4 regions of the Cupriavidus sp. FW305-F7 genome follow, and region 3 is predicted to be linked to each of the others. Evidence: predicted binding sites of a transcription regulator. Region 3 holds the regulator's gene; each other region holds the start of a gene.
What was found. The regulator sigma-54, encoded in region 3, starts transcription at its own class of promoters, with help from an activator protein. The targets are predictions, from matches to a motif close to TGGCANGNAANCTGCTTT.

Region 1: AC3WL8_RS25500 (circularly permuted type 2 ATP-grasp protein) is a predicted target of sigma-54. The motif match lies at 4,703-4,720, and genes of this name have one in related genera.
Region 2: AC3WL8_RS16990 (ethanolamine ammonia-lyase subunit EutB) is a predicted target of sigma-54. The motif match lies at 5,343-5,360, and genes of this name have one in related genera.
Region 4: AC3WL8_RS06100 (PQQ-dependent methanol/ethanol family dehydrogenase) is a predicted target of sigma-54. The motif match lies at 5,113-5,130, and genes of this name have one in related genera.

What each region holds. Positions count from the first base shown of each region.
Region 1 covers NZ_JBYSYC010000030.1:97,069-104,282, reverse strand. The annotation lists partial or broken gene AC3WL8_RS25525 (ComEC/Rec2 family competence protein) at 1-764, shown strand, start outside; gene AC3WL8_RS25520 (MurR/RpiR family transcriptional regulator) at 875-1,813, opposite strand; gene AC3WL8_RS25515 (hypothetical protein) at 1,857-2,069, opposite strand; gene edd (phosphogluconate dehydratase) at 2,068-3,963, shown strand; gene AC3WL8_RS25505 (gluconokinase) at 4,113-4,619, shown strand; gene AC3WL8_RS25500 (circularly permuted type 2 ATP-grasp protein) at 4,945-6,420, shown strand; gene AC3WL8_RS25495 (alpha-E domain-containing protein) at 6,488-7,214, shown strand, end outside.
Region 2 covers NZ_JBYSYC010000016.1:90,743-97,956, forward strand. The annotation lists gene AC3WL8_RS16960 (lactate permease LctP family transporter) at 1-407, opposite strand, end outside; gene AC3WL8_RS16965 (LutB/LldF family L-lactate oxidation iron-sulfur protein) at 475-1,920, opposite strand; gene AC3WL8_RS16970 (LutC/YkgG family protein) at 1,917-2,618, opposite strand; gene AC3WL8_RS16975 ((Fe-S)-binding protein) at 2,615-3,397, opposite strand; gene AC3WL8_RS16980 (FadR/GntR family transcriptional regulator) at 3,578-4,249, shown strand; gene AC3WL8_RS16985 (AI-2E family transporter) at 4,296-5,333, opposite strand; gene AC3WL8_RS16990 (ethanolamine ammonia-lyase subunit EutB) at 5,537-6,919, shown strand; gene eutC (ethanolamine ammonia-lyase subunit EutC) at 6,930-7,214, shown strand, end outside.
Region 3 covers NZ_JBYSYC010000007.1:59,739-66,952, reverse strand. The annotation lists gene AC3WL8_RS08770 (KpsF/GutQ family sugar-phosphate isomerase) at 1-950, shown strand, start outside; gene lptC (LPS export ABC transporter periplasmic protein LptC) at 994-1,623, shown strand; gene lptA (lipopolysaccharide transport periplasmic protein LptA) at 1,692-2,342, shown strand; gene lptB (LPS export ABC transporter ATP-binding protein) at 2,400-3,200, shown strand; gene AC3WL8_RS08750 (RNA polymerase factor sigma-54) at 3,336-4,817, shown strand; gene hpf (ribosome hibernation-promoting factor, HPF/YfiA family) at 4,866-5,216, shown strand; gene ptsN (PTS IIA-like nitrogen regulatory protein PtsN) at 5,672-6,127, shown strand; gene hprK (HPr(Ser) kinase/phosphatase) at 6,208-7,179, shown strand.
Region 4 covers NZ_JBYSYC010000004.1:271,430-278,643, reverse strand. The annotation lists gene AC3WL8_RS06130 (ABC transporter ATP-binding protein) at 1-185, shown strand, start outside; gene AC3WL8_RS06125 (PQQ-dependent catabolism-associated beta-propeller protein) at 182-1,210, shown strand; gene AC3WL8_RS06120 (type 1 periplasmic-binding domain-containing protein) at 1,203-2,408, shown strand; gene AC3WL8_RS06115 (ABC transporter permease) at 2,416-3,228, shown strand; gene AC3WL8_RS06110 (quinoprotein dehydrogenase-associated SoxYZ-like carrier) at 3,246-4,025, shown strand; gene AC3WL8_RS06105 (quinoprotein relay system zinc metallohydrolase 1) at 4,022-4,993, shown strand; gene AC3WL8_RS06100 (PQQ-dependent methanol/ethanol family dehydrogenase) at 5,195-6,937, shown strand; gene AC3WL8_RS06095 (c-type cytochrome) at 7,058-7,214, shown strand, end outside.

The DNA.
Region 1 (7,214 bases), on a different contig from region 3:
GGCTGTCCTTCGGCGCGGTGGTGGTGATCTTCTTCGCGGCCCGGCCCGGGCGGGATGCTTCGACGCAAGGGCGTTGGCAACGCATGCGTTCCACGCTCGCCGCCGGGGCGCGCACGCAGTGGGCCGTGACCATCGGGCTGGTGCCGCTGACGTTGGTGCTGTTCGGCCAGGTATCGGTGGTGTCGCCGTTGGTCAATGCGGTGGCGATTCCGCTCGTCAGCCTGGTGGTGACGCCGCTGGCATTGCTCGGCGCGGCCTTGCCGATGGCACTGGCCGGGCCGGTGCTGGCGGTGGCCCACCTGGCCATGGTGGCGCTGGCCGCGGTGCTGGGCTGGCTTTCCGCGCTGCCATGGGCGATGTGGGAAGCGGCCAGCGCGGGGCCGTTGGCGCTGGTGCTGGCCGCGCTCGGGGTCGGGCTGCTGGTCGCGCCGGTCGCCACCGCGCGCGTGCGCCTGCACGGCGGGCTAGCGGTTGGCATAACCCAGCTGGAACACCGCCGCCGACGGGCGCACCGCCTCCAGCCAGGCTGCGCCGGACGAGGTGCCGCTGCCATGGTGGGCCACCACCAGCACGTCGGCACGCAGCGCCTCGGCCGGCAACCTGTCGATCAACGCACGCTTGCGCTTTACCGTGCTGCATCCGCTCGCGGAGCAGGCGCAGCAGGCCGCCATTGCCAGCAATGCGCGCAGCTGCGTTCGCCACCCGACTGGCGAAGTGTGGGAGCGCTGCGGCCGCGCGGGTGTCCTGCGCTACCGGACCGATGAAACCGGCGCGGTGACCATGGACACCGCGCCCGGGGGCTTTGCGTTGTCAATGTTCCGGCAGGCGCAGCCGCGCTACTGGCGGGCGCGACCGCCGGCGCCGCGTTAGCGAGTCAGCTGGCCTTGCGGCGGCGCGTGCGGGTGGCGGGCGTGGCTGGCTCGGCCGCAGCGGGCCTGGCGCGGCTTCGTGCCGGCGGTACTGGCCGGGCCGGCTCCGCACCGGCGATGCGCCGTTCGCGCAGATGCGCCTTGGCGCGCTGCAGGCGGGGGGCGACGGTGTCCGCGCGCGCCAGCGCCACGCCGGCGGCCAGGACGTCGCCCAGCACCAGGTGGCTGATGCGCGACGTCATCGGCGTGTAGACCTCGCTGTCTTCCTCGACGTCGGAAAACACACACACGTCGGCCAGCCGAGCCAGCGGCGAGCCGCTGTGCGTGATCGCCAGCACGCTGGCGCCGCTGCTGCGCGCCAGCGTGGCGGCGGTCAGCATGTCCCAGGTGCGGCCGCTGTTGGAGACCAGCACGGCCACGTCGCCACGGGCGAGCAGCGCGGCCGACATGCTGAACACATGCGGGTCGGAATACGCAACGGTCGGCATGCCCAGGCGGAAGAACTTGTGCTGGATATCCAGCGCGACGATGCCGGAGTTGCCGCAGCCGTAGAACTCGATGCGCCGCGCGCCGGCGAGCAGCTGGATGCCATGCTCGATCTGGTCGGCGGAGAGCGCATTGCGCACGCTCATCAGCGTGGCAATGGTGCGGTCGAAGACCTTGCCGGCGATGTCCGCGGGGCGGTCGTCGGCCGCTACGTCCTGGTGCACGAAGGGCGTGCCGCCACCGACGTTCTGCGCGAACTGCAGCTTGAATTCGCGGAAGCCGTCGTAGCCCAGCGCCGCGCAGAAGCGCGCGATGGTGGGCTGCGACACGCCGGCGCGCTCAGCCAGTTCGGGCATCGACAGCCGGATCACGGCGGCGCCATGCCGGGCGACATAGTCGGCCAGGCGGCGTTCAGAAGGGCGGAGCGTGTCGTAGACGGCTAGGATTCGGTCGCGCATGGCGGCGGGGTGGCAGTGTCGGGGGTTCGGATATGTAGAGATTCTACATCGGATGGCGCCGCATCTTGCCCGAAATGGTGCGTCGTCCGCCCTCGGGGTTTGCCCTGATTCCGGGAATTTCTGCGCAATTGTGATGCATGAGCAGGTCGACGGCGCGCTTGTGCTCGGTATAATGGCAGCGATCTGTAGAAAATCTACATGCGATGGCGCGGCATTGCCGCGCTGCCACCCAGCCCACAAGGAACGTCTCCGCCATGCCTTCTGCCGTCCATGCCGAGCTTCTTGCCGTCACCGAGCGCATCGTTGCGCGCAGCCGCGCCAGCCGTGCAGCCTACCTTGCCCGCTGCGAGCGCGCGCAGGCTGAACTGGGGCCGCTGCGCGGCATGTCCTGCGCCAACCTGGCGCACGGCTTTGCCGCACTGCCGGCCAACGACAAGCTGAAGCTGCGCGTCGACCATGCGCCCAACCTGGGCATCGTCACCGCGTACAACGACATGCTGTCGGCGCACCAGCCGTACGAGCGCTACCCCGCCGTGATCCGCGAGGCCGCGCGCGCGGTCGGTGCGGTGGCGCAGGTGGCTGGCGGCGTGCCGGCGATGTGCGACGGCATCACGCAGGGCAACCCGGGCATGGAGCTGTCGCTGTTCTCGCGCGATGCGATTGCCATGGGCACCGCGGTGGCGCTGTCGCACAACACCTTTGATGCGGCCCTGATGCTGGGCGTGTGCGACAAGATCGTGCCGGGACTGCTGATGGGCGCGCTGCAGTTCGGCCACCTGCCGATGGTGTTCGTGCCGGCGGGCCCGATGGCCAGCGGGCTGCCCAACAAGGAGAAGGCGCGCGTGCGCCAGCTATACGCCACCGGCCAGGTCGGGCGCGATGCGCTGCTCGAGGCCGAATGCCAGGCCTACCACGGCGCCGGCACCTGCACCTTCTACGGCACCGCCAACAGCAACCAGTTCCTGATGGAAATCATGGGCCTGCACCTGCCGGGCGCGGCCTTCGTGCACCCGGACAGCGGCCTGCGCGATGCGCTGACCGCGGCGGCCGCGCAACGCGCGATCGCCCTGCGCGCGCGCGGCGACGAATACCTGCCGCTGGCGCGCATCGTTGACGAACGCGCCATTGCCAACGCCATGGTCGGCCTGCTGGCGACCGGCGGCTCCACCAACCACACCATCCACCTGGTGGCGATGGCGCGCGCCGCGGGCATCGTCATCGACTGGAATGATTTCGACCTGCTGTCACGCATCACGCCGCTGCTGGCGCGCGTCTACCCGAATGGCTCGGCCGATGTGAACCACTTCCATGCCGCGGGCGGCGCCGGCTTCGTCATCCGCGAACTGCTGCAGGCCGGTCTGCTGCACGAGGACGTGCAGACCGTGGCCGGCCCCGGGCTGGCCCGCTATGCGCAGGAGCCGGTGATGACCGACGGCGTGCTGCGCTGGCGCGACGGCGCGGCGCACAGCGGCGACGCGCAGGTGCTGGCGACGGTCGCGGAGCCTTTCTCGGCCGAGGGCGGGTTGCGGCTGATGCAGGGCAACCTGGGCCGCGGCGTGATCAAGGTCTCGGCGGTGGCGCCGGAGCACCGCGTGGTCGAAGCCCCGGTGCGGGTGTTCGATGCGCAGGAGGCGCTGCAGGCGGCCTTCGATGCGGGCGAGCTGACCGGCGACCTGGTCGCGGTGGTGCGTTTCCAGGGGCCGAACGCCAACGGCATGCCCGAGCTGCACCGCCTGACTCCGGTGCTGGGCGCGCTGCAGGACGCCGGCCACAAGGTGGCGCTGGTGACCGACGGCCGCATGTCCGGCGCGTCGGGGAAGGTGCCGGCGGTGATCCACGTCGGCCCCGAGGCGCTGGCCGGCGGCGCGCTGGCGCGCGTGCGCGATGGCGACCGCATCCGTGTCGATGCCGTTGCCGGCACGCTGCAGTGGCTGGGCGACGAAGGCGAATTCGCGGCGCGCGAACTGGCCGCGGCGCCGGACGACGATTTCGCGCAATTCAGCCTGGGGCGCGGCCTGTTCGGCCTGTTCCGGCGCCACGCGCGCATCGCGGAAGAGGGCGGCAGCGCACTTGACCTGTCTGAGGCGGATGCCGAGGCCGGCGCAGGCCGGCGCCAACGTACCGCAGCGGCGCAATCCGTCGCACAATAGCCAGGCCTGAGGCCGATTTTCCCCTGAAGTTTCCTGCGGGGCGGCAGCGCCCCCGGGCGTCCTTGCGCCGCCGCAAGGACGCCCAGCTGGACCGACAAGGACAGACAAGGATGGCGACACCATCCGATACCAAGACCGACGGAGCAGACATGATCTATATCCTGATGGGCGTTTCCGGCAGCGGCAAGACCACGGTCGGCCAGTTGCTGGCGCAGCGCCTGGGCTGCGGCTTCCATGACGCCGATGCATTCCACAGCGACGCCAACAAGGCCAAGATGCACGCGGGCATCCCGCTGACCGACGAAGACCGCTGGCCGTGGCTGGCGGCCATGCGTGCCGCCATCGACGCGGCCCGGGCCGAAGGCCGCACCCATGTGTTCACCTGCTCGGCATTGCGCCAGGCCTACCGCGACCGGCTGACTCCGCCCGACGGCGGCGTGACCTTCGTCTTCATGAAGGGCGACGCATCGCTGATCGGCACGCGCCTGTCCGCGCGCACGGAACACTTCTTCAACCCCGACCTGCTGCAAAGCCAGTTCGATACGCTGGAAGAGCCCAGCGACGCGCTGGTGCTCGACATCCGCCAGTCCCCCGAGGCGCTGGTCGCCACCATCCTGCAGGCCACGGTGTCGCAGGGCGCCGGCGCGGCGCGCTGACCGCGCCGGCCGTTCCGGTCGGCTCGTTCCCGCGCAGCCCGCAAGCGGCCGCCAGCCTGGCTGGCGGCCGTTTTTGCGTGCGCTGGCAGACATCTTGCTAGTTCACTTTCCGTGCCGGCCGGCACCCGCCAGCTTGCGGGATTCGCCGGTACGGGTATGCTGAAAGGGCCAGTGACTCGACAGTATCGCCGTGGGCGCCCCGAACGGGCAGGCGCGGCGGGCTGGGGACAGGAAAGCCAGGGCAAAACCAGGGCAGCCGGTAGCGACCACGAAGTCGCAATGAAGCGGTAGCACCGGAAGCCCGCGACATGGAGGAACGGCCATCATGGCGGGGCGGTATTTCGACGAGATGCTGGACTGGCGCACGGACGGGGCGCAATTAGTCATCCAGGCGGGGCAGGCATTGCCTGAAGGCGCGGTGCGCCCGCATTACCGGCATTTCGCTGACTGGCTGGCGCGGCAGTCTGAAAGCACGATGGGCAACAAGCGCGCCGAGGCCGACCTGATCTTCCGGCGCGTGGGCATTACCTTTGCCGTCTACGGCGACAAGGATGAGGCCAACAGCGGCACTGAACGCACCATTCCGTTCGACGTGATCCCGCGCATCTTCCCGGCCAGCGAATGGGCGCTGCTGGAAAAGGGCCTGCGCCAGCGCGTGGCCGCGCTCAACCGCTTTGTCCACGATATCTACCACGGCCAGGACATCATCCGCGCCGGCGTGATCCCACCCGACCAGATCTACAACAACGCCCAGTACCGGCCCGAGATGCTCGGCGTCAACGTGCCGCACGACATCTATGCGCACGTGGCCGGCATCGATGTGGTGCGCGCCGGCGAGGGCGAGTTCTACGTGCTGGAAGACAACCTGCGCGTGCCCTCGGGCGTGTCGTACATGCTGGAAAACCGCAAGATGATGATGCGGTTGTTCCCGGATCTGTTCGCGCGCAACCGCGTGGCGCCGGTGGCCCACTATCCTGACCTGTTGCTCGACATGCTGCGCGGGGTGTCGCCGCAGGCCATTGCCGATCCTACCGTGGTGGTGCTGACACCGGGCATGTACAACTCGGCGTACTTCGAGCATGCCTTCCTGGCGCAGCAGATGGGCGTGGAGCTGGTCGAAGGCAGCGATCTCTTCGTCGAGGACGACCACCTGTTCATGCGCACCACGCAGGGCCCGCAGCGCATCGACGTGATCTACCGCCGCGTCGACGACGACTTCCTCGACCCGCTGGTGTTCCGCCACGATTCCTCGCTGGGCGCGGCCGGCCTGCTGTCGGTCTACCGCGCCGGCAACGTGACCATCTGCAATGCCATTGGCACGGGCGTGGCCGACGACAAGTCGATCTATCCGTACGTGCCCGACATGATCCGCTTCTACCTGGGCGAAGAGGCGATCCTCAGCAACGTGCCGACCTATATGTGCCGACGCCCGGACGACCTGCAGTACGTGCTGGACCATATGGAAGAACTGGTGGTCAAGGAGACCCACGGCGCCGGCGGCTACGGCATGCTGGTCGGCCCGGCCGCGACGCGGGCCGAGATCGATGCCTTCCGCGAAGTGGTGAGGGCGCGCCCGGAGCAGTACATCGCGCAGCCGACGCTGGCGCTGTCGACCTGCCCGACCTATGTGGAGTCGGGCATCGCGCCGCGCCATATCGACCTGCGCCCGTTCGTGCTGTCGGGCAAGGAGGTGCGCATGGTGCCCGGCGGCCTGACCCGCGTGGCGCTGCGCGAAGGCTCGCTGGTGGTGAATTCCTCGCAAGGGGGCGGCACCAAGGACACCTGGGTGCTGGAACGATGAACGCGAACCACGTGATGACCGCCGCAATGACCGCCATGGCGACCGCCGCCATGCCAGGAGAGCCCGCATGCTGAGCCGCACCGCCGACCACCTGTTCTGGATGGCCCGCTACACCGAGCGCGCGGAGAACACCGCGCGCATGCTCGACGTCAACTACCAGACCTCGCTCCTGCCGCAATCGGCCGAGGTGGCCGAGCAGGGCTGGTGGGCCATGCTCGATATCTCCGAGCTGACCGACGTCTTCGACCACAAGTACGGGCTGCTGTCGCGCGACGATGTGATCGACTTCATGGTGCGCGACATGACCAACGCCTCGTCCATCATGAGCTGCCTGCGCGCGGCGCGCGAGAACGCGCGCGCGGTGCGCGGGTCGCTGACCACCGAGGTCTGGGAGACCGTCAACACCACCTGGCTGGAGGTGCAGCGCCTGATCGCCGACGGCGTGCTGAAGGAAGACCCGTCGCGCTTCTTCGAATGGGTCAAGTTCCGCTCGCACCTGGCGCGCGGGGTGCAGTTCGGCACCATGCTCAAGGACGATGCCTTCCACTTCATGCGGCTGGGCACGTTCCTGGAGCGCGCCGACAACACCGCGCGGATCCTCGACGTCAAGTTCCAGGCATCGGGCAGCGACGAGAGCGATGCCAACCGCGACCAGAACGATTTCTATCACTGGGCCGCGGTGCTGCGCTCGGTATCGGGCTTCGAGGTCTACCGCAAGGTCTATCGCGCGGTCATTACGCCGCAGCGCGTGGCCGAGCTGCTGATCCTGCGGCCCGACATGCCGCGCTCGCTGG
Region 2 (7,214 bases), on a different contig from region 3:
CCGAAGCCCGCGGCGCCTTCCAGGAAGGCGCCGAAGGCAAAGCCGATCAGCAGCATCTGCAGGCGCTGGTCGTCGGTGATCGACAGCACCGAGGCGCGGATCACGTCGAACTGGCCGGTCTTGACCACGATCTTGTAGAGGAACACCGCGGTCACGATGATCCATGCAATCGGCCACAGCCCATAGGCAAAGCCGAAGCCGGCCGAGGCCAGCGCCTGCTGCGCGGGCATGCCGTAGGCGAAGATCGCCACGGCCAGCGCCAATAGCAGCGTCACGGCCGCGGCGACATGGCCCTTCATGCGCCAGACGGCCAGCGCAATGAAGAAGAACAGGATGGGAATGGCTGCCGCCAGCGACGACAGCCACAGGCTGCCCAGCGGCGTATAGAGTTGGGTCCAGGGTTGCACGGTTAGTCTCCTGCTTTGGTGGTGTTTCGGGAAATCTTTGTTTTGTTTGCAAGCACTGCGTGAAGGCCTACTCCGGCTGTCCCTTCTCCTTCAGCAAATCCGCCAGGCTCTTCGCCGCCGGCTTCAGCGGCGTGCGGTGCTGCGTCCAGCCCATCTGCTTCGACGGCGTCAGCGCGCGCAGCCGCGTGGCGGCCCAGCGGAACAGCCGGTACGTCGCCGGGTGCGAATACGCGCCGCTCCAGAAGCGCCACACCAGGTGCTCGCCGCGGCTGTACTTCGCGCCCTGGCCGCGCAGCGGGTTGGCGACCTGCTCTTCCGGATCGCGGTTGGCCTCGGTGCGCAGGCGCACCAGCAGTTGCGGGATCGGGATGCGTACCGGGCATACCTCGCCGCAGGCGCCGCACAGGCTCGACGCGGTGGCCAGGTCGGCGGTGGCGTCCAGCCCCAGCAGGTGTGGCGAGATGATCTTGCCGATGGGGCCGGGATAGGTCGTGCCGTAGGCGTGGCCGCCGATGCGCGTGTAGACCGGGCAGTGGTTCATGCACGCGCCGCAGCGGATGCATTGCAGCGTGGCGCGCAGCTGCGTGTCGGCATAGGCCTGGGTGCGGCCGTTGTCGAGCAGCACCAGGTGGACCTCGCGCGGGCCATCGCGCTCGCCCGCGCGGCGCGGCCCTGAGATCAGGTTGAAGTAGGTGGTGATGGCCTGCCCGGTGGCCGAGCGCGTCAGCAGCGTGGACAGCGGCACGATGTGCTCCAGCCGGGCCACGACCTTCTCCATGCCCATGATGGCGATATGCACGTCGGGCACGGTGGTGGAAAGCCGGCCATTGCCCTCGTTCTCCACCAGCCACAGCGTGCCGGTGTCGGCGGCGGCGAAGTTCACGCCGGACAGGCCGATATCCGCTTCGACAAAGGCTTGGCGCAGCGCACGGCGGCCGGTCTGGATCAGCGCGTCGACATCCTCGGTATAGGGCGTGTCGGGGATATGCGCCTGGAATAGCTGCGCGATATCGCCCTTGGTCTTGTGGATCGCCGGCATCACGATATGCGAGGGCTTCTCGCCGGCCAGCTGGACGATGTACTCGCCCATGTCCGACTCGATGCAGTCCACGCCGCGCTCGGCCAGGTAATGGTTCAGCTCGATTTCCTCGCTGGCCATCGACTTGCCCTTGATCACGCGCTGCGCCTGCTTCGATGCCGCGATGCGGTGGATGATCGCGTTGGCTTCGTCGGCGTTCTCGGCCCAGTGCACCTGCACGCCGGCGGCGGTGAGCTTTGCCTCCAGCTGCACCAGCAGGTCCGGCAGGTTGGCCAGCGCGTGCTGGCGCACCGCCTCGCCCAGGTCGCGCAGGCGTTCCAGCTCATCCGCGTCGGGGAACTGCGCCAGGCGCTTGCCCTGCAGGAAGTCCATCGCGCCGCGGAAGCTCTGGCGCAGCTTGGGATCGTCCAGCGCCTCGCGGGCGCGTGCCTTGAAGTCCTGCGGCGGAACAAAATTGAGTGTGTGCTGGCTCATTGCCCGGCCTCCGCAGTGTCGGTCTCGATGATGACCCACAGCCGGCGCGGACCATGCGCGCCGTAGGCCAGCGTCTGCTGGATGTCGGAGGTCTTGGACGGGCCGGAGATCAGCACCAGGTTGGTCGGCATACCGTCGGACCAGCGTTCGGTGCGCGCGGCCATATGCAGGTCGGTGTGCAGCGTCGAGGCGCGCACCAGCGCGACATGCAGCGGCGGCACCAGCGACACCGTGCGTGGCGAGCCCGCATCGGGCGCGACCACCAGCGTGCCGGTGGCGGCAATGCCGGAGCGCGCCACGGTGAAGCCGGCATCGATGGTGTCGAACAGCTCCGCCTTCCAGGCTTCGATCGGGCGGTCGTAGCCGATGGCTTCGATATGGGCCGGCAGGGCGGCCGCCAGCGCGGCACCGGCCTGGCTGGCGGGATCAAGCAGCAGGCGCTTCACGCCGGCATTGGCCAGCTCGGTGGCCAGCAATGCCGGCCAGGCCGCCTCGCTGGCGCACCAGACCTCGGCATGCAGGCCTTGCAGTGCCGCCAGCATCGCGCCGGTCAGTTCGCCAATGGCGGGCGCGCCGTGGCGGCGTGCCTCGAAATGGCCGTCGATGCGGCGGTCGAGTTCCGCGGTGCCTGGGGAAGGTGCAGGCGCGGCAGCGCGCAGCCGGCCGAGCATGCGTTCGCGGGCGCCGGGCGTGCTCATGCGGCACCTCCGGTACGGCGCCACAGGAAGGTGGCCAGGTGCTCCACCTGCAGCGGGGCGTGGTCATGCGCCGCGGTATGGCCGATATTGAGCAGGCAGCCGCAGTCGGCCGAGACCAGCCGGTCGCAGCCGGTGGCGCAGGCCGAGGCCACCTTGTCGCGCACCATGGCGCCGGAGATATCGGGATGCTTGAGCGAGAAGGTGCCGCCAAAGCCGCAGCATTCTGATTCGCGTTCATGCTCCACGCGGGTCACGCCCGGCAGCGCGTCGACCAGGGCCACGCCGTGCTGGCGCGTACCCATTTCTCGACGGGCGCCGCACGAGGTATGCAGCACGATGCGCTCCTGCGGCTGGCCCGCCGGTGCGGCATCGCCAAAATCCAGCTTCAGCACATGGAGCAGGAACTCGCCCAGTTCATAGATGCGTCCGGCCAGTTCCAGTGCCTTGGGGCCGGCCACCGGATCGTCGGCAAAGAGCTGCGGCCAGTGGTGGCGCATCATGCCCGCGCACGAGCCCGACGGCACGATCACCGGCCAGGGCTGGCTGAACAGGTCGAGCTGGGCGCGCGCCACCGCACGGGCCGCGTCGGGGTTGCCGCTGCTGTAGGCGGGCTGGCCGCAGCAACTCTGGCCGCGCGGGAAGTGCACGGTGAGCCCTTCGCGTTCAAGCAGCCGCACGGCGTCGAGGCCGGCCTGCGGCACGAACATGTCGACCAGGCAGGTGGCAAACAGGTAGGCCTGCGCGGGGGCAGGGCCGGTGGGGTACTGACGATCCTTCATGTCTCGCTCCGGACGTGCTGGGGTCGCACGTTTCGGCGCATAATTCCCGCTTCTGCGCGGCGGTACAAATTGGTTGGACCAATCTGCCCGGCGACCCGCGCAAGCTCAGGAGCGAGGACATACGGAATGACGGCAGCGGCAGCAAGGCACGGGCGCACCCGCGGACGCGTGGAGTCGGTCATGCGCCGGATCGAGACCGCGCTGCTCGACGGCACCTGGCCGCCCGGCACGCGGCTGCCGGCCGAGCGGGTGCTGGCCGGGCAATACGAGGTGGCGCGCAACACCGTGCGCGAGGCGATCCAGCGCCTGGCCGCGCGCGGCCTGCTGCAGAGCCGGCGCGGTGCCGGGGTCTACGCCACCGACCAGCTGCGCGCCGGCATTGCCTCGCCCTGGGGCCAACTGGTGGCCGACCACCCCGCGCTGCGCGACGACATCCTGGAGTTCCGCCGCGTGCTGGAGGGCGCGACCGCGTATTTTGCGGCGCTGCGCGCGGATGCCGCTGACGTGAAACGGATCCGCGCCCTGATGGCCAAGCTGGAACGCGCGCGTGCCGCCGACGACAAGCAGGCAGAGGCCGATGCCGATGCGCAGTTGCATGACGCCATCGCCCAGGCCTCGCACAACACCATGTTCCTGCACCTGCATACCAGCGTGATCGGCATGCTGCGCGAGCACATCACCATCAACGGCACCGGCCTGCGCGAACAGGACGACGGCGCCTCAGACCTTCTGTTGCTGCAGCACCGCACGCTGTGCGATGCGATTTGCGCGCGCCGCCCGGAAGAGGCGCGCACCGCCATGCAGACCCATATCGACTTCGTGCGCAGCCGGGTGGAGCAGGACGGCGCCTGAATCAGGTATTGGTCCTACCAACGCTGCGGCATGCCGGCCGCGGCACTCAGATCAGCCCGGCGCCGGCAAGCTCCCGCTTCAGGTAGGCGTAGAAGATCGGTCCGGCGATCACGCCCGGGATGCCGAACAGCGTTTCCATCAGCAGCATCACCGTCAGCAGTTCCCACGCCGCGGCCTGGATGCGCGCACCGATGATGCGTGCGTTCAGGAAGTACTCCAGCTTGTGGATCACCACCAGGAACACCAGCGACGCCACCGCGATCGGCAACGACACCGACAGCGAGGCCACCACGATGGCGGTGTTGGAAATCAGGTTGCCCAGCACCGGCAGCAGCCCGGCCACGAAAGTGATCACCAGCAGCGTCTTGGTCAGCGGCAGGTGCACGCCAAAGAGCGGCAGCACCAGCAGCAGGTAGATCGCCGTCAGCACGGTGTTGATGGTCGAGATCTGGATCTGCGCGAAGATGAACTGCGAGAACGCCTGCTGCAGCGTGCGTGCGCGCGCCACCAGCGCCGCGGCCAGCGGCCGGCGGTTGGGCCGCACCACCGCGCGGTACAGCGCCACCATCGCGCCGATCACCAGCCCGATCAGGATATGCACCAGCGTGCGCAGCACCTCGGCACCCAGCTTCTGCGCCATCGCGGCATGCTCGCGCAGCGTCTCGATCAGCGTGTTGGCCAGCTCGTCCACGCCGTTGGGCAGCGCATCGCTGAGCCACGGCGGCATCTGCCCACGCGAGCGGTCGATGATGTCGGCCACATGGTTGAGCAGCCCGTCCAGGGTATTGCCCTCGCCACTGACAAAGCGCACCAGCAGCCAGCCCGCCAGCGTCAGCGCCAGCAGGATCAGCGCCGACAGGATGGCCACGGCCAGGGCGTCGTGGCGCTGGTTCAGGCGCTTCAGGCGCGGCGCCAGCACGTCCACCAGCGAGTACAGCAGCAGCCCGGACAGCAATGCCGCCACCAGGTTGGCGTGGAGCACGGTCCAGAGCGCCAGGGCGGTCAGCAGGTAAGCGACGGTGCCGACGCTGTACCACGCGGCCGGCAGCAGGCGCGGGGTGGTGGTCGGGTCGGGGTCTTTCATCGGGGTCTCCGGCATGCAATTTGCTCAAATTTATTCTGAATTCTCGCCGATCCAGATGTTGTTCCTGAGTCAGGCCGTGTGCGCTGAGGCGATGTTGGCATCACGGCACACGCAAAGGCTGTCTATATTAGGGGGAATCGTGCCCGGCAAGGCGCCTGGCGCACCGCTGTCATCGTTTTCCCCAGAGCCCAGGAACGGAGCGCATGGCCTACACGCACACCATCGGCACCCACCGCCACGTCTTTGCCGACCTGCGCACGCTGCTGGCCCGGGCCAGCCCTGCGCGCTCCGGCGACGCGCTGGCGGGCGTTGCCGCGGCCAGCGAGCAGGAGCGGATGGCCGCGCGGCTGGCGCTGGCAGAGGTGCCGCTCAAGCAGTTCCTGACCGAGGCGCTGGTGCCGTATGAGGACGACGAGGTCACGCGCCTGATCCTGGACCGGCACGATGGCGCGGCCTTTGCCGCCATCGGCGCCACCACCGTGGGCGACCTGCGCAACTGGCTGCTGCTGCATGAGACCGACAGCGCCACGCTGGCGCGGGTGGCGCCGGGGATCACCCCGGAGATGGCCGCCGCGGTCAGCAAGCTGATGCGCAACCAGGACCTGGTGGCGGTGGCGCGCAAGTGCCAGGTGGTGACGCGATTTCGCAGCACGGTGGGGCTGCCGGGCCGGCTCTCGGTGCGGCTGCAGCCCAACCACCCGACTGACGATCCCAAGGGCATTGCCGCGTCGATCATCGACGGGCTGCTCTATGGCTGCGGCGATGCCACCATCGGCGTCAACCCGGCTTCGGACAACCTGGGCGCCATCGTCTCGCTGCTGCGCATGATCGATGAGCTGCGCAGCCGCTTCGACATCCCCACGCAATCCTGCGTGCTGACCCATGTCACCAACACGCTGCGCGCGATCGGGCAGGGCGCGCCGGTGGACCTGGTGTTCCAGTCGGTGGCCGGCAGCGAGCGCGCCAATGCGGCCTTTGGCATCAGCCTGTCGCTGCTGGCCGAGGCGCACGATGCCGCGCAGGCGCTCGCGCGCGGCACCGTTGGCGACAACCTGATGTACTTTGAGACCGGGCAGGGCAGCGCGCTGTCGGCCAATGCGCACCACGGCGTCGACCAGCAGACCATGGAGGCGCGCGCCTACGCGGTGGCGCGCGCGTTCTCGCCGCTGCTGGTCAATACGGTGGTGGGCTTTATCGGTCCCGAATACCTGTACGATGGCAAGCAGATCATCCGCGCCGGGCTGGAAGACCACTTCTGCGGCAAGTTGATGGGGGTGCCGATGGGCTGCGACGTCTGCTACACCAACCATGCCGAGGCCGACCAGGACGACATGGACACGCTGCTGACGCTGTTCGGCGTGGCCGGCATCAATTTCATCATGGGCGTGCCCGGCGCCGACGACATCATGCTGAACTACCAGAGCACCTCGTTCCACGATGCGCTGTACCTGCGCGAGGTGCTGGGGCTGCGCCCCGCGCCGGAGTTCGAGGCCTGGCTGCAGCGCATGGGCATTGCCGATGCCAGCGGCAGGCTGCTCGAGCCCGCCGCGCGCCAGCCGCTGCTGCAGATGGCCCACAGCCTGTAAGGTGCAGCCGATGACGGCCAGACGCCCGCCTCCCGCCGCTCCTGCCAACGCCGATGCCGATGCCGACCCGTGGCAACGCCTGCGCCAGTTCACGCGCGCGCGCGTAGCGCTGGGCCGTACCGGCCACAGCCAGACCACCGATGCGGTGCTGGCCTTCGGGCTGGCCCATGCGCAGGCGCGCGATGCGGTGCACCTGCCGCTGGACGTGGGCGCGGTCACCGCGGCGCTGGATGCGGCGGGGGTACAGAACCTCGCCGTGCACAGCGCGGCGCCGGACCGCGCGCACTACCTGCGG
Region 3 (7,214 bases):
GACTCGCCCGCGACACTCTCCAGACCGAAGCCGATGCGGTTTCCGCACTTTCCGGACGCCTGAACGGCGACTTTGCCCGTGCCGTGCTGCTGATCCTGCAATGCACCGGGCGCGTGGTCGTCTCGGGCATTGGCAAGTCCGGCCATATCGGACGCAAGGTCGCGGCCACGCTGGCCTCTACCGGCACGCCGGCGTTCTTTGTGCACCCGGCCGAAGCCAGCCACGGCGACCTGGGCATGGTCACGCGCGACGACGTGCTGATCGCCTTCTCCAATTCTGGCGAGACCGGCGAGCTGCTGTCGATCATCCCGATCGTCAAGCGCATCGGCGCGCGGCTGATCTCGGTCACCGGCAACCCCGACTCCAACCTGGCCAAGCTGGCCGACGTCCACCTGGACGCGGCGGTCGAGAAAGAAGCCTGCCCGCTGAACCTGGCGCCGACGGCCAGCACCACCGCGGCGCTGGCGCTCGGCGATGCACTGGCAGTGGCGGTGCTGGACGCGCGCGGCTTTGGCGAGGAAGACTTCGCCCGCTCGCACCCCGGCGGCGCGCTCGGGCGCAAGCTTCTGACCCATGTGCGCGACGTGATGCGCACCGGCAACGCCGTGCCCGAGGTGCGTGAGAACACGCCGCTGGCCCAGGCGCTGATGGAAATCACCCGCAAGGGCATGGCCATGACCGCCGTGGTGGATCCGGACGGACACGCCATCGGCGTCTTCACCGACGGCGACCTGCGCCGCCTGCTGGAAACCCCGCGCGACTGGAAGACCGTGCCCATCGGCGAGGTCATGCACCGCAACCCGCACGTGGTCAACGAGAACCAGCTCGCCGTCGAGGCGGTGCAGGTGATGGAAGCCAACCGCATCAACCAGCTGCTGGTGGTGGACGACGACGGCCGCCTGACCGGCGCGCTGCATATCCACGACCTGACCCGCGCCAAGGTCATCTGAGCGGGCGCGGGCCCGGCACAACCGGCACAACGCCAAGGACACCATGCAGGCACTCCTCGCCTCCCTCAGCGGCATCGTCATGCGGCTGCTGCCGCTGCTGCTGATGGCCTTCGTGGCGGGCAGCACGTTCTGGCTGGTCCAGATCAACTCCCCCAAGGAAGACCTGGCCGCGCAAAGCACCAAGAAGCATGAGCCTGATTACTTCATGGACCGCTTCTCGGCCACCGAGCTGGCGCCGGACGGCAGCACCAAGATCCGCTTCACCGGCGAGCGCATGGTCCATTTCGAGGACGACCAGACCTACGAAGTGACCCGGCCCGCCATGCGCGCGTACGAGCCGGACCGCCCGCCGGTCACCGCCCGCGCCGATATGGGCCGCATGAACGCCGAGGGCTCGGTGATCGACCTGTACGGCAACGGCTTCGTCATGCGCCAGCAGGGCGTGGACGTGTCCAAGGACCCGCAGCTGACCGCCGCATCCAGTTATTTCCAGCTGCTGATCAATGACGACATCGTCAAGACCGACAAGCCAGTCAAGCTGACGCGCGGCCCGTCGGTGATGACCGCCAACGGCCTGATCTTCAACAACGTCACGCGCGAAGTACAATTGCTCGGCAATGTACGCGGCACCATCATCACCGGGCCGTCCCCAGGCCGCGCGCCGGGGTCCTGAGCCCCGGCCCGGGGGCCGCACCAACCCGCACCAACGTACCCAGACGCCCTCAAGCAACCCCTGCCAACATGACTGCTTCCCTGACGACATCGTCCCGTCGACGCACCGCCCCGGCTCTGCTCGCCCTGGCCATGGCCTTCGGCCTGCTGGCCCAGCCCGCCCTGGCCGAGCGAGCGGACCGCGACAAGCCGATGGTGCTGGAGGCGGACAACGCCAGCTACGACGACGTCAAGCAGATCTATACGCTGACCGGCAACGTGGTGCTAACCAAGGGCACCATGATCCTGAAGTCCGACGCCGCCGAACTGCGCACCGACCCCGAGGGCTACCAGTTCGCGGTAGCCACCGCCAAGCCGGGCAAGCAGGCCTACATCCGCCAGAAGCGCGAAGGCGTCGACGAATACATCGACGGCTGGGGCGACCGCATCGAGTACGACGGCAAGCAGGAGTACTCCAAGCTGATCGGCAATGCCCGCATGGCGCGCCTGCAGGGCGCCAAGCAGGTCGATGAGATCCGCGGCGCGGTGCTGACCTACGACAGCCGCAAGGAGTTCTACACGGCCGCCGGCGGCGGCAGCGGCGACGCCGCGGCCGCCAATCCGTCCGGTCGCGTGCGCGCGGTGTTGTCGCCGCGCCAGGACCAGAAGGCCGGCGCCACGGGCAATGGCGGCTCGCCGCTGGACCTGAAGACGGCGCCCGCGCCTGCCAACAAACCCTGACGCCTGGCGCCGGCTTGCCTGCCCGCGCCAGAAACGCCTGAACGCCAGACCGTGCCAATGACCGATACCGCAACCATCGCCGACAAGCCTTCCGTCGAAGCCTCCACCGTCCTTCCCGGCGGCAGCACGCTGGTCGTGCGCCACCTGAAGAAGCGCTATGGCTCGCGCACGGTGGTCAAGGACGTCTCGCTCGACGTGAAGAGCGGCGAGGTGGTCGGCCTGCTCGGGCCTAACGGCGCGGGCAAGACCACCTCGTTCTACATGATCGTGGGCCTGGTGGCGCTGGACGAAGGCGATATCGTGCTCGACGGCGACCACATCAGCGGCCTGCCGATCCACGAGCGCGCGCGCATGGGGCTATCGTACCTGCCGCAGGAAGCCTCGGTGTTCCGCAAGCTCAACGTCGAAGAGAACATCCGCGCGGTGCTGGAGCTTCAGGTGAGCAACGGCAAGCCGCTGCCCAAGACCGAGATCGAGCGCCGCCTGGATTCGCTGCTCGACGACCTGCAGATCGCGCACCTGCGCAACAACCCGGCGCTGTCGCTATCGGGCGGCGAGCGCCGCCGTGTCGAAATCGCGCGCGCGCTGGCGTCGTCGCCGCGCTTCATCCTGCTGGACGAACCCTTCGCCGGCGTGGACCCGATCGCCGTGGGCGAGATCCAACGCATCGTCAGTTTCCTCAAGGCACGCAATATCGGCGTGCTGATCACCGACCACAACGTGCGCGAGACGCTCGGCATCTGCGACCACGCCTACATCATCAGCGAAGGCACGGTGCTGGCCGCGGGCCAGCCCGAGGAAATCATCGCCAATGACGCAGTGCGGCGCGTCTACCTGGGCGAGAACTTCCGCATGTGACTTAACGGCCTGCCCGCGAGCGGCAGGCCTCTTCGCGGGCGCGCGTGGGCCCTCCCACAGCCAGCGGCGATCGGACCGCATAAGCGATAGCAATTTCCGTTCCAACAACGGAAAGATGCGCATAGAATAGCTCGCATGAAACCGTCGCTACAGCTCCGTCTTTCCCAGCATCTGGCCCTGACCCCGCAACTGCAGCAGTCGATCCGGCTGCTGCAGCTCTCCACGCTGGAACTGCAGCAAGAGGTCGAACAGGCGCTGACGGAAAACCCGCTGCTCGAGCGCGAGAACGACTGGATCGAAAGCCCGCTGCGCGTGGCGGCCGACGGCTCGGTCAACCTGCAGAGCGCACCGGCGCCCGCCCCGGCTGAGCCCCAGGGCAATGGCGAGGCTCGCGCCGACGGCGCGGGTGACGACGACAGCTATGGCGACAGCGGCAACGGCGACGACTACGGCAGCGGCGACTGGAGCCTGGACGACTTTGCCCGCCGCCCCCAGGGCGACGAGGATGAAAAAACGCCGATGCAGCTGCGCGAGGCCGAGCCCACGCTGCGCGAGTACCTGATGGAGCAGCTCACGCCGCTGAAGATCTCGGCGCGCGACAAAGGCCTGGCCATCTTCCTGATCGAATCGCTCGACGACGATGGCTACCTGAGCGCATCGCTTGAGGAGATCTGCACGGAGTTGCCGGAAGAACTCGAGTTCGAGATCGACGAAGTCCACGCCATCCTCACGCTGCTGCAGAGTTTCGACCCGCCCGGCGTGGGTGCGCGCAACGCCGCCGAGTGCCTGGCCCTGCAGTTGCGACGCCTGACGCACCCGCAACGCGAACTGGCGCTGAACATCGTTAGCAATCACCTGGAGTTGCTCGCAGTACGCGACTACACGCGGCTGAAGAAGGCACTGCAGGTAGATGAAGTGGCACTGAAGTCCGCACACGAACTGATCCGCTCGCTGGCGCCCTACCCCGGCCATGCGTACAGCCGCCCGGAAGCGGACTTTGTGGTGCCGGACGTGTTCGTGCGCAAGGGTGGCGGCGGCTGGATCGCGCAGCTCAATCCGGATGTGATGCCGAGGCTGCGCATCAACGATATGTATGCCCAAATCCTGCGTGGCGCGAAGGGTGAGTCCGGCACGGCCGGACTGCAGCAAAAGCTGCAAGAGGCGCGCTGGCTGATCAAGAACATCCAGCAAAGGTTCGACACAATCCTGCGTGTCTCGCAGGCCATTGTCGAGCGTCAAAAGAACTTTTTCAGTCACGGCGAAATCGCCATGCGCCCCTTGGTTTTGCGGGAGATTGCCGATACACTGGGTTTACACGAGTCAACCATCTCCCGGGTGACGACCAATAAATTCATGGCAACGCCGATGGGTACTTTCGAACTGAAGTACTTCTTCGGCAGCCACGTGTCCACCGAAACCGGTGGCGCGGCTTCATCAACGGCCATCCGCGCCTTGATCAAGCAACTGATAGGAGCCGAAGACCCGAGGAATCCCCTTTCCGACAGTCGCATTGCCGAACTGCTGGGTGAGCAAGGCTTTGTTGTTGCGCGCCGCACTGTTGCCAAGTATCGCGAAGCCCTGAAGATCCCCGCAGTCAATCTCCGCAAGTCTTTGTAGCCGAGCCCACCGCCTGCCTGGTGAGGCTCTTTCAGAAGGAGAAGCGCTATGAACTTCAAGATCAGTGGACACCACCTGGACATCACGCCCCCTCTGCGTGAGTACGTGGAAACGAAGCTGGAGCGAATCGTCAGGCATTTCGATCAGGTCATTGGCGTTAGCGTGCTGCTCTCTGTCGACAACCACAAGGAAAAGGACCGGCGTCAGTACGCGGAAATTAATCTACATCTCAAGGGCAAGGACATCTTTGTCGAGGCGCATCACGAAGACCTATATGCAGCGATCGACGCACTCGTCGACAAGCTGGACCGTCAGGTGATCCGCTACAAGGATCGCGTGCAAGGCCACGACCGCGAAGCGGTCAAGTACCAGATGGCCGCAGCGCAAATGCAGCAATGACCGTGCCCGGCAGCCCCGCAGCGGGCTGCTGAATCAGGATTGAACAGGCAAGCCGCGCCACGAAGCGCGGCTTTTTTGCGCCCTTGCGTTCCGGGTTGCCGCCGGCATGCCGCGCCCGCACTGGCGGTGCGGCCCGGCTGTGGCGCCGGAGCCAACGCTTTTCACCCGAATGGGCAAGAGTGTTCGCAAGCGCAGCGCCAAGGTGTATGCTGCGCCATACAAAGAGAGGGAATCCTGGCCGCGCCCCGCATCGGTGCGCCGGCTCCCGGCCCGGAGGCACGATTGCATCACCATGTATCGTTCTGCACCGGCTTGCCCCGCTGCGCTGCACAATACGGGGGTAGTCGCTGCTCTATAATGGGCCGGACGCCTCCGGCCAGGCCAACGGCAGCCCGGAGCCAGCCCACTGCCCCGCGGAACGATCTGCCCGCTAACTGAAATCCTGCGCATCGCCCATGAATCGTTTGGCCAAATTGCTGCCACCCGGCAACATCACCCTGGACGTCAGCGTCACCAGCAAGAAGCGTGTGTTCGAGCAGGCCGGGCTCCTGTTCGAGAACAACCATGGTGTGGCGCGCGCCATCGTGACGGACAACCTGTTCGCGCGCGAGTCGCTGGGATCCACCGGCCTGGGCGCCGGCGTGGCGATCCCGCACGGCCGCATCAAGGGCCTGAAGCAGCCGCTGGCCGCCTTCATGCGCCTGGCCGAGCCGATTCCGTTCGAATCGCCGGATGGCAAGCCGGTATCGCTGCTGATCTTCCTGCTGGTGCCCGAACAGGCTACGCAGCAGCACCTGGAAATCCTGTCAGAAATCGCGCAACTGCTTTCCGACCGCGACATGCGCGAAGGACTGGCCACGCTGCCGACGCCCGATGCCGTCCATCAGCTGCTGATCGCATGGCATCCCTGATCCCCTGATCCCCCAGGCGGGCCGGCACCAGACCGGGCAGGCGCCAGGCGCTTCGCAAACCGCCCCACCAGTCATACCGCATGGAACTCACCGGCGTCACCTCCCAGTCCATCTTCGACGACAACGCAGCCGACATCAAACTCTCGTGGGTGGCCGGCCTGGAAGGCGCGGACCGCGCCTTCGACGTGGAGTTCGCCCGCGAAGCCACCTCCGCCGCCGACCTGGTGGGCCACCTGAACCTGATCCACCCCAACCGCATCCAGGTGCTCGGCAAGCCCGAAATCACTTATTACCAGCGGCTGGACGATGAGACCCGCAAGCGCCAGATGGGCGAGCTGATCCTGTTGGAGCCGCCCTTCCTGGTGATCGCCGACGGCATGGAGCCGCCGCCCGACCTGGAACTGCGCTGCACGCGCTCGTCCACGCCGCTGTTCACCACGCCGGTGTCGTCGGCCGCGGTGATCGACCACTTGCGCCTGTACCTGTCGCGCATCTCCGCGCCGCGCGTGACCATGCACGGGGTCTTCCTCGACATCCTGGGCATGGGCGTGCTGATCATGGGCGAATCGGGCCTGGGCAAGAGCGAACTGGGCCTGGAACTGATCTCGCGCGGCCACGGGCTGGTGGCCGACGATGCCGTGGACTTCGTGCGCCTGGGGCCGGATTTTATCGAAGGCCGCTGCCCGCCGCTGCTGCAGAACCTGCTTGAAGTGCGCGGCCTGGGCCTGCTCGACATCAAGACCATCTTCGGTGAGACCGCGGTGCGGCGGAAGATGAAGATCAAACTGGTGGTGCAGTTGGTGCGCCGCAACGACGGCGAGTTCGAGCGGCTGCCGCTCGATTCGCAATACCTGGACGTGCTGGGCCTGCCGATCCACATGGTCAAGATCCAGGTGGCGGCCGGGCGCAACCTGGCCGTGCTGGTCGAGGCCGCGGTGCGCAACACCATCCTGCGCCTGCGCGGCATCGATACGCTGCGCGACTTCATGGACCGGCAGCGCGCCGCGATGCAGGCCGATGCGGTTTCGCGCGGCCAGGGCCGCCTGCTCTGAGCCCCAGCGTTTTCATTTGCTTACAACGGCGTTGA
Region 4 (7,214 bases), on a different contig from region 3:
ACCTGGTGCAGGAGGTGGAGCACGCCGACCGCGTGATCGTGCTGGACCGCGGCACCGTGCGTTTCGACGGCACCCCGGCCGCACTGCGCGGCGCTGCGGCGTGCGACACCCTGGAGGGCGCCTTCCTGGCCATGACGCCGCCGGCCCCTGTCACTGACCCGGCTGCGAGGCGCGTACCCGCATGAACAAGATGCCATCCCCCGTCTGGTTTGCCTTTACCTTGCTGCTGGTTACGACGCTGCTGGTTGCCGCCGGCCTGGCCGAAGGCGCGCAGGGCGGCGCCGCGCCCCCCGTCGGCCAGGCTACCAACCAGGTCTTCGTCTCGAGCGAGAAGGACGATGCCCTCGCCGTCTTCGATGCCCGCAGCCGGCAACTGGTCGCGGTATGGCGGCAGTGCAAGCGCCCGCGCCACCTGCAGCTGTCGCCCGACCGCACGCGCCTGTACGTGGCCTGCAGCGACGACAACCGGGTGGATGTGGTCGATGTGGCCAGCCGCAAGACCGTGGCATCGCTGCCGGTGGGGGACGATCCGGAGTTGTTCGATCTCAGCCAGGACGGCCGCACGCTCTATGTCTCGAATGAAGAGGACGGGCTGCTGTCGGCCTACGACACGGCTTCGGGCAAGCGCGTGTTCGCGCTTAGGGTGGGTGAGGAGCCGGAGGGCGTCAGGGTCAGCGCCGACGGCAGGCATGTGTACGTGACCTCGGAGGTGGCCAACCTGGTCCATGTCATCGACGTGGCCTCGCGCAAGGTGATCCGCAATATCCAGGTCGGCAACCGGCCGCGGCGGCTGCTGCTGGTGCGCGGCGGCAAGGAGCTGTGGGTGTCCAACGAGCTCTCGGCCAGCGTCAGCGTGATCCGCACCGATACCTTCGAGGTGGCCCAGACCATCGCCTTCGCGCCCCGGGGCTTTCGCGCCGAGGACGTGACCCCGGTGGGCATGGCGGCCAGCGGCGACGGCACGCGCGCCTATATCGGGCTGGGCCGCGCCAACCATGTCGCGGTGGTCGAGGTGGCGTCGCGCCGGGTGCAGGACTATGTGCTGGTCGGCCGCCGCGCATGGGGGCTGGCGCTGAGCCGCGACAACGCGCGGCTTTATGTCGCCAACGGCCTGTCCGACGATGTCAGCGTGGTGGACACCGCCAGCCGCAAGGCGGTGGCCACGCTCAAGGCGGGCCGGGTGCCGCATTCGGTGGCGATCGATGACTGAGCGCTCGCGTGCGTGGTGGCAGTGGTGGCGTGCCGGGTTGGGCGCCATGGCGTTGGCGTGGCTGCCTGCCGCGGTGCACGCTGCCGAGGTGCGCGTGGCGGTCGTGTCGCAGGCCGACGACGCGCGCTATGCGCCCCGGCGCCTGGCGCAGCGCTATCCCGGCCAGCCGCAGGGCCGTGCGCTCGACGGCGCCCAGGTGGCGGCCGCGGAAGCGCGCGTGGCGCTCGAGGCCGCGGGCCAGTCGCTCAGGCTGGAAGTCCAGGAAGCCCGCACCGGCGCCGAGGTGGCCCCGCTGGTCGCTGCGCTGGCGCGGCAGGGCACGCGCTATATCCTGCTGGACCTGCCGTCGGCGTCGGTCAGGGCGGCCGCGGGCGCGGTCAGGCCGGGCGAGGCCTTGTTGTTCAACGTGTCCGCCGATGACGACGCGTTGCGCGGCGCCGGCTGCGCGCCGGTGCTGCTGCACACGCTGCCCAGCCTGCGCATGCGCGCGGATGCGCTGATGCAGTACCTGGTGTTGCGCAAATGGCGCCGCGCCCTGCTGCTGAGCGGCCCGTCCGCGGCCGATGCGGCGCAGCGCGATGCGCTGGTGATGTCGGCGCGGCGCTTTGGCATTGCCTGGTCGGGGCAGCGCACCTTCAGGCTGTCCAACGACCCGCGTGAGCGCGACCAGGCCAACCTCGGCCTGCTGACCGGCGGCGTGGACTATGACGTGGTGGTGGTGGCCGATGCCGACGGCGAGTTCGCCCGCGGCGTGCCCTACGCCACGCTGCTGCCGCGCCCGGTAGTGGGCGCCAGCGGGCTGGGCGCGCAGGCGTGGCACTGGGCCTGGGAGCGCAATGGCGGGCCGCAGCTCAACCGGCGCTTCATGCGGGCGGCGGGCCGTCCGATGACCGGCTACGACTGGGCTGCATGGGTGGCGGTCAAGGCCATCGCCGAGAGCGTGGCGCGCCTGCCCAGGGCCGGGTTTGCCGGACAGGCGCAGGCGCTTGCCGCCGGGCAGGTGGTGGTGGACGGCTTCAAGGGGCCGCCACTGTCGTTCCGCCGCTGGGACCGCCAGCTGCGCCAGCCGGTGTTGCTGGCTCACCCTGACGGCGTGGTCGGCATGGCCCCGGTGGAAGGCGTGCTGCATCCGAAGAACAACCTCGACACCCTGGGCGCCGATGAAGCCGACACGGCGTGCCGGACCCCATCCGCGTAGCGCACCCATGGCCTCCATCCTGATCCATCGCTGGCGCGCGCTGCGCGCGGTTTGCGGGCGCGAGCTGCGCAAGTACCTGCGCCAGCCCGGGCGCCTGCTGTCGTCGCTGGTGCGCCCGCTGCTGTGGCTGCTCGTGTTTGCCGCGGGCTTCCAGAACGCGCTGGGCGTCGCCATTGCGCCGCCCTATGACACCTACATCGAATACAAGATCTACGTGGCGCCCGGACTGCTGGGCATGATCGCGCTGTTCAACGGCATGCAGTCGTCGCTGGCCATGGTGTACGACCGCGAGATGGGCGTGATGCGGCTGCTGCTGACCGCGCCGCTGCCGCGGGGCTGGCTGCTGGGTTGCAAGCTGGCGGCGGGCACGGTGCTGTCGCTGCTGCAGATGGCCGCGTTCCTGCTGGTGGCGATGGCCTTCGGCATCCGCTTCGAGTCCCTGCACCTGCTGGCGGCGACGGGCGCCATGGCGCTGGCCGCGCTGATGCTGGGCGCGCTGGGCCTGCTGCTGTCGGTCCATGTGCGCCAGCTCGAGAACTTTGCCGGCACCATGAACTTCGTGATCTTCCCGATGTTCTTCATCAGCTCGGCGCTGTATCCGCTGTGGAAGCTGCAGGAGTCGGGCGCGGAGCTGGTGTACCAGCTGGCCCGCTTCAATCCCTTCACCCACGCGGTCGAGGCGATCCGCTTTGCGCTGTACGGGCAGGTGGCACCGCTGAGCCTGGCGGTGGTGGCGGGCAGCGCGGTGGTGTTCTTCGCGCTGGCGCTGCAGGGCTACGACCCGCAGCGCGGCATGGCGCGCCGGGGGCAGCAGGCATGAGGCGCCGGACGCGGGGCATGGTCCTGCTGATGGCGGCCGCACTGGGCATGGCCAGTCCGGCGGTACCGGCTGCCGGGGCAGCGGACGCCGTCATCGCGCACAGCGATCCGCTGCAGTCGCCGCAATGGGCCTGGATCCAGAAGGAGCTGCTGCAGACTGGCCCGGTGGTGTTCGACAGCCGCGTCAGGGTGACCGGGCCGGCGTTTGCGGAAGACCCCATGCGCGTGCCGATCGCCTTCGATGCCTCGGCGCTGGGCGAAGTGGATCGCATCGTGGTGGCGGTGGACCGCAACCCGATCCGCGAGGTGCTGGCGTTCGAACCGCTGCGGGTGCGCCCGTCGCTGTCGTTCCGCTTCAAGCTGGAACAGGCATCGCCGGTGCGGGTGGCGGCGCGCACGCGCGATGGCACCTGGCATGTCGGCAGCGTGCTGGTCGATGCCGGCGGCGGGGGCTGCACGGTGCCCGGCGCCACGCGCCGCGACGGCAGCTGGAGCCGCACGCTCAACCGCGTGGACGCGCGCGTGTTCCCGGGCTTCGGCGGGGCCGCGGCACGCGTGCGGCTGCGCGTGATGCATCCGATGGATACCGGCCTGGCGGCAGGTATCCCGGCGTTCCATATCGAGACCCTGGTCCTGGCTGACGCGGCCCGGCAGCCGCTGCTGCGACTGACGCTGCATGAGCCGGTTGCCGAGAATCCGATCTTCTCCTTCGACCTGCGCGATGCCGTGCCGCCGGGCATGACGGTGGCCGGCCACGACAACAACGGCAACCGCATCGCGGCGCGGGTGTCCCCATGAAGCGACGATTGCTACTGTGGTTGCTGCTATGCCTGGCGGGCCAGCCCGTGCCGCCGGCACTCGCCCAGCAGGCCGCGCTGCAGCCTCCTGACTACCGCCTGGCCCCGCGCGAGATCGCCGCGGGCGTGTGGCTGCTGGAAGGCGCCAATGCCGACTTCGCGCCCGGCAACGGCTGCAACATCATCAATACGGCGTTTATCGACACCGGCGACGGCGTGGTGGTCATCAACACCGGCCCGTCGCGGCTGTATGGCGAGCAGCAGCGCAAGGCGATTGCATCGGTCACGGCCGCCCCGGTGCGGCTGGTGCTGAACCTGAACCTGCATCCAGACTATTTCTTCGGCAACCAGGCCTATGCCGATGTGCGCGGCAGCGCCCTGGCCGGCACCATCGACGGGGCGCGGCGCGAGGGCGCCGCTTATGCCGACAACCTCTACCGCCTGTGCGGCGACTGGATGCGCGGCACCGAGTCCGTGCCGGCTGCCCACGCGCTGGCGCCGGGCCGCCGCACGATCGGGCGCCATACGCTGGAGCTCGTGCGCCTGGACGGCCATACCGGCGACGACCTGGTGGTGCTGGACCACAGCGCGGGCGTGGTCTTTGCCGGCGGACTGGTGTTCCGGCAACGCATTCCGACCACGCCGCACGCGGATATCGGCCGCTGGCAGGCCAGCCTGGACCGGCTGCAGGCGCTGCTGGCCGACAGCGGGGCGCGCGTGCTGGTCCCCAGCCACGGGCCAGTGCCTGCGGCCGGCGGCGGCGCAGAGGCCATCGCGCATACGCGCGGTTACCTGCAATGGCTGGATACGCGCCTGCGCGAGGCCGCGGCGCAGGGGCGGGACCTGGCCGAGGTCATGGCGATGCCGGTGCCGCAGCCCTACGCGCACTGGGCCGCGATGCCCGCGGAGTACCTGCGCAACGTCGGCCATCTCTACCCGGCGCGCGAGGAAGCCGCGCTTGGGCACTGACGCCGGCCAGCCGTGGCGGGCTGTTCAATTCTGGAGCAGCTGCAACGCAGTGTTGCGCGCTGGCACGGCCGCCATCACGCAGCGGGGCCGCAACCGGCGTGCTGGTGGGGGGATGCGACTGGCATGGGAATTGCCAAAGGCATGTCTGGTGTGTGGCGCAGTGGCGCACCAGGGAAACCCAAAACAAGAGAGGAGATGGCAATGAGGACGTTACGAGTAGTGATGGCGGTTGCGGCTGCCGCGGCCAGTCTGGCCGCGCAGGCGGCAGTGACCGATGCCATGATCGAGAACGACGCAAAGAGCCCCGGCGATGTGTTGTCGTGGGGCATGGGCCCGCAAGGCCAGCGCTATTCCACGCTGTCGCGCATCAATACGAAGAACGTCGGGCAGCTGGTGCCGGCGTGGTCGTTCTCGTTTGGCGGCGAGAAGCAGCGCGGGCAGGAATCGCAGCCGCTGATCCATGACGGCAAGATGTTCGTGACGGCCTCGTATTCGCGCATCTATGCGCTGGACCTGAAGACCGGGCGTAAGCTCTGGAAGTATGAGCACCGGCTGCCCGAAGGCATCATGCCGTGCTGCGACGTGGTGAACCGCGGTGCGGCACTCTACGACAACCTGGTGATCTTTGGCACGCTCGATGCGCAGCTGGTGGCGCTGGACCAGAAGACCGGCAAGGTGGTGTGGAAGGAGAAGCTGGAAGACTACGCTGCCGGCTATTCGTACACGGCGGCGCCCATGATCGTCAAGGGCATGGTGCTGACCGGCATCTCGGGCGGCGAGTTCGGCGTGGTGGGCCGGGTCGAGGCGCGCGATGCCAAAACCGGGCAGCTGGTGTGGTCGCGGCCGGTGGTGGAAGGCCATATGGGCTACAAGTACGACAAGGACGGCAACAAGACCGAGAACGGCGTGACCGGCACCGCCAACGCAAGCTGGCCGGGCGAGACCTGGAAGACCGGCGGCGCCGCCACCTGGCTGGGCGGCACCTATGATCCGGCCACCGGGCTGGTGTACTTCGGCACCGGCAATCCGGGCCCGTGGAACAGCCATATCCGCAAGGGCGACAACCTCTACTCGGCCTCGACGGTGGCGCTGGATCCCGCCACCGGCAAGATCGTCTGGCACTACCAGAACACCCCGAACGACGGCTGGGATTTCGATGGCGTCAATGAGTTCGTGACCTTCGACCTGGACGGCAAGCGCATGGGCGGCAAGGCCGACCGCAATGGCTTCTTCTACGTCAACGACGCGGCCAGCGGCAAGCTGGTCAACGCCTTCCCCTTCGTCAAGAAGATCACCTGGGCCACCGGCATCGACCTGAAGAGCGGTCGCCCCAACTACATCGCCGAAGGCCGTCCCGGCGACCCCGCCGCCGGCAGCGACGAGAAGAAGGGCAAGTCCGTGTTTGCCGCGCCGGGCTTCCTTGGCGGCAAGAACCAGCAGCCGATGGCTTACAGCCCGCAGACCGGCCTGTTCTACGTGCCCGCCAACGAGTGGGGCATGGATATCTGGAACGAGCCCATCAGCTACAAGAAGGGTGCTGCCTTCCTGGGCGCGGGCTTCACCATCCGTCCGCTGAACGAGGACTATATCGGCACGTTGCGGGCCATCAACCCCAAGAGCGGCAAGATCATGTGGGAGGTCAAGAACAGCGCGCCGCTGTGGGGCGGGGTGATGACCACCGCCGGCGGGCTGGTGTTCTGGGGCACGCCGGAAGGCTACCTGAAGGCGGCCGACGCCAGGACCGGCAAGGAGCTGTGGCAGTTCCAGACCGGCAGCGGCGTGGTGGCGCCCCCGGTCACTTGGGAAGAGAACGGCGAGCAGTACGTGGCGGTGGTGTCCGGCTGGGGCGGTGCGGTGCCGCTGTGGGGCGGCGAGGTGGCCAAGCGCGTGAACTTCCTGGAGCAGGGCGGCTCGGTGTGGGTGTTCAAGCTGCACAAGAGCTGAGCCGGCGGGAGGTGACACGGTCCGGCGCACGCGCGCATCGCATCATGGGTGCGCGGCGTGCGCCGGGCGCGGTTGCAACAGGACGAAACGGGTCGAAATGGGACGAAGAGGGACACAGGTATGAAGAAGGAATGGATGGCGCTGGCGGTGGTTTCGGCGCTGCTGCCGGGCGCGGCACTGGCCGGCACGGCCGCCGACATGCAGGCCCTGGCCGACAAGAGCGGCTGCTTTTCCTGCCATGGCATGCAGTCAAAGCTGGTGGGGCCGGGGTTTGCCG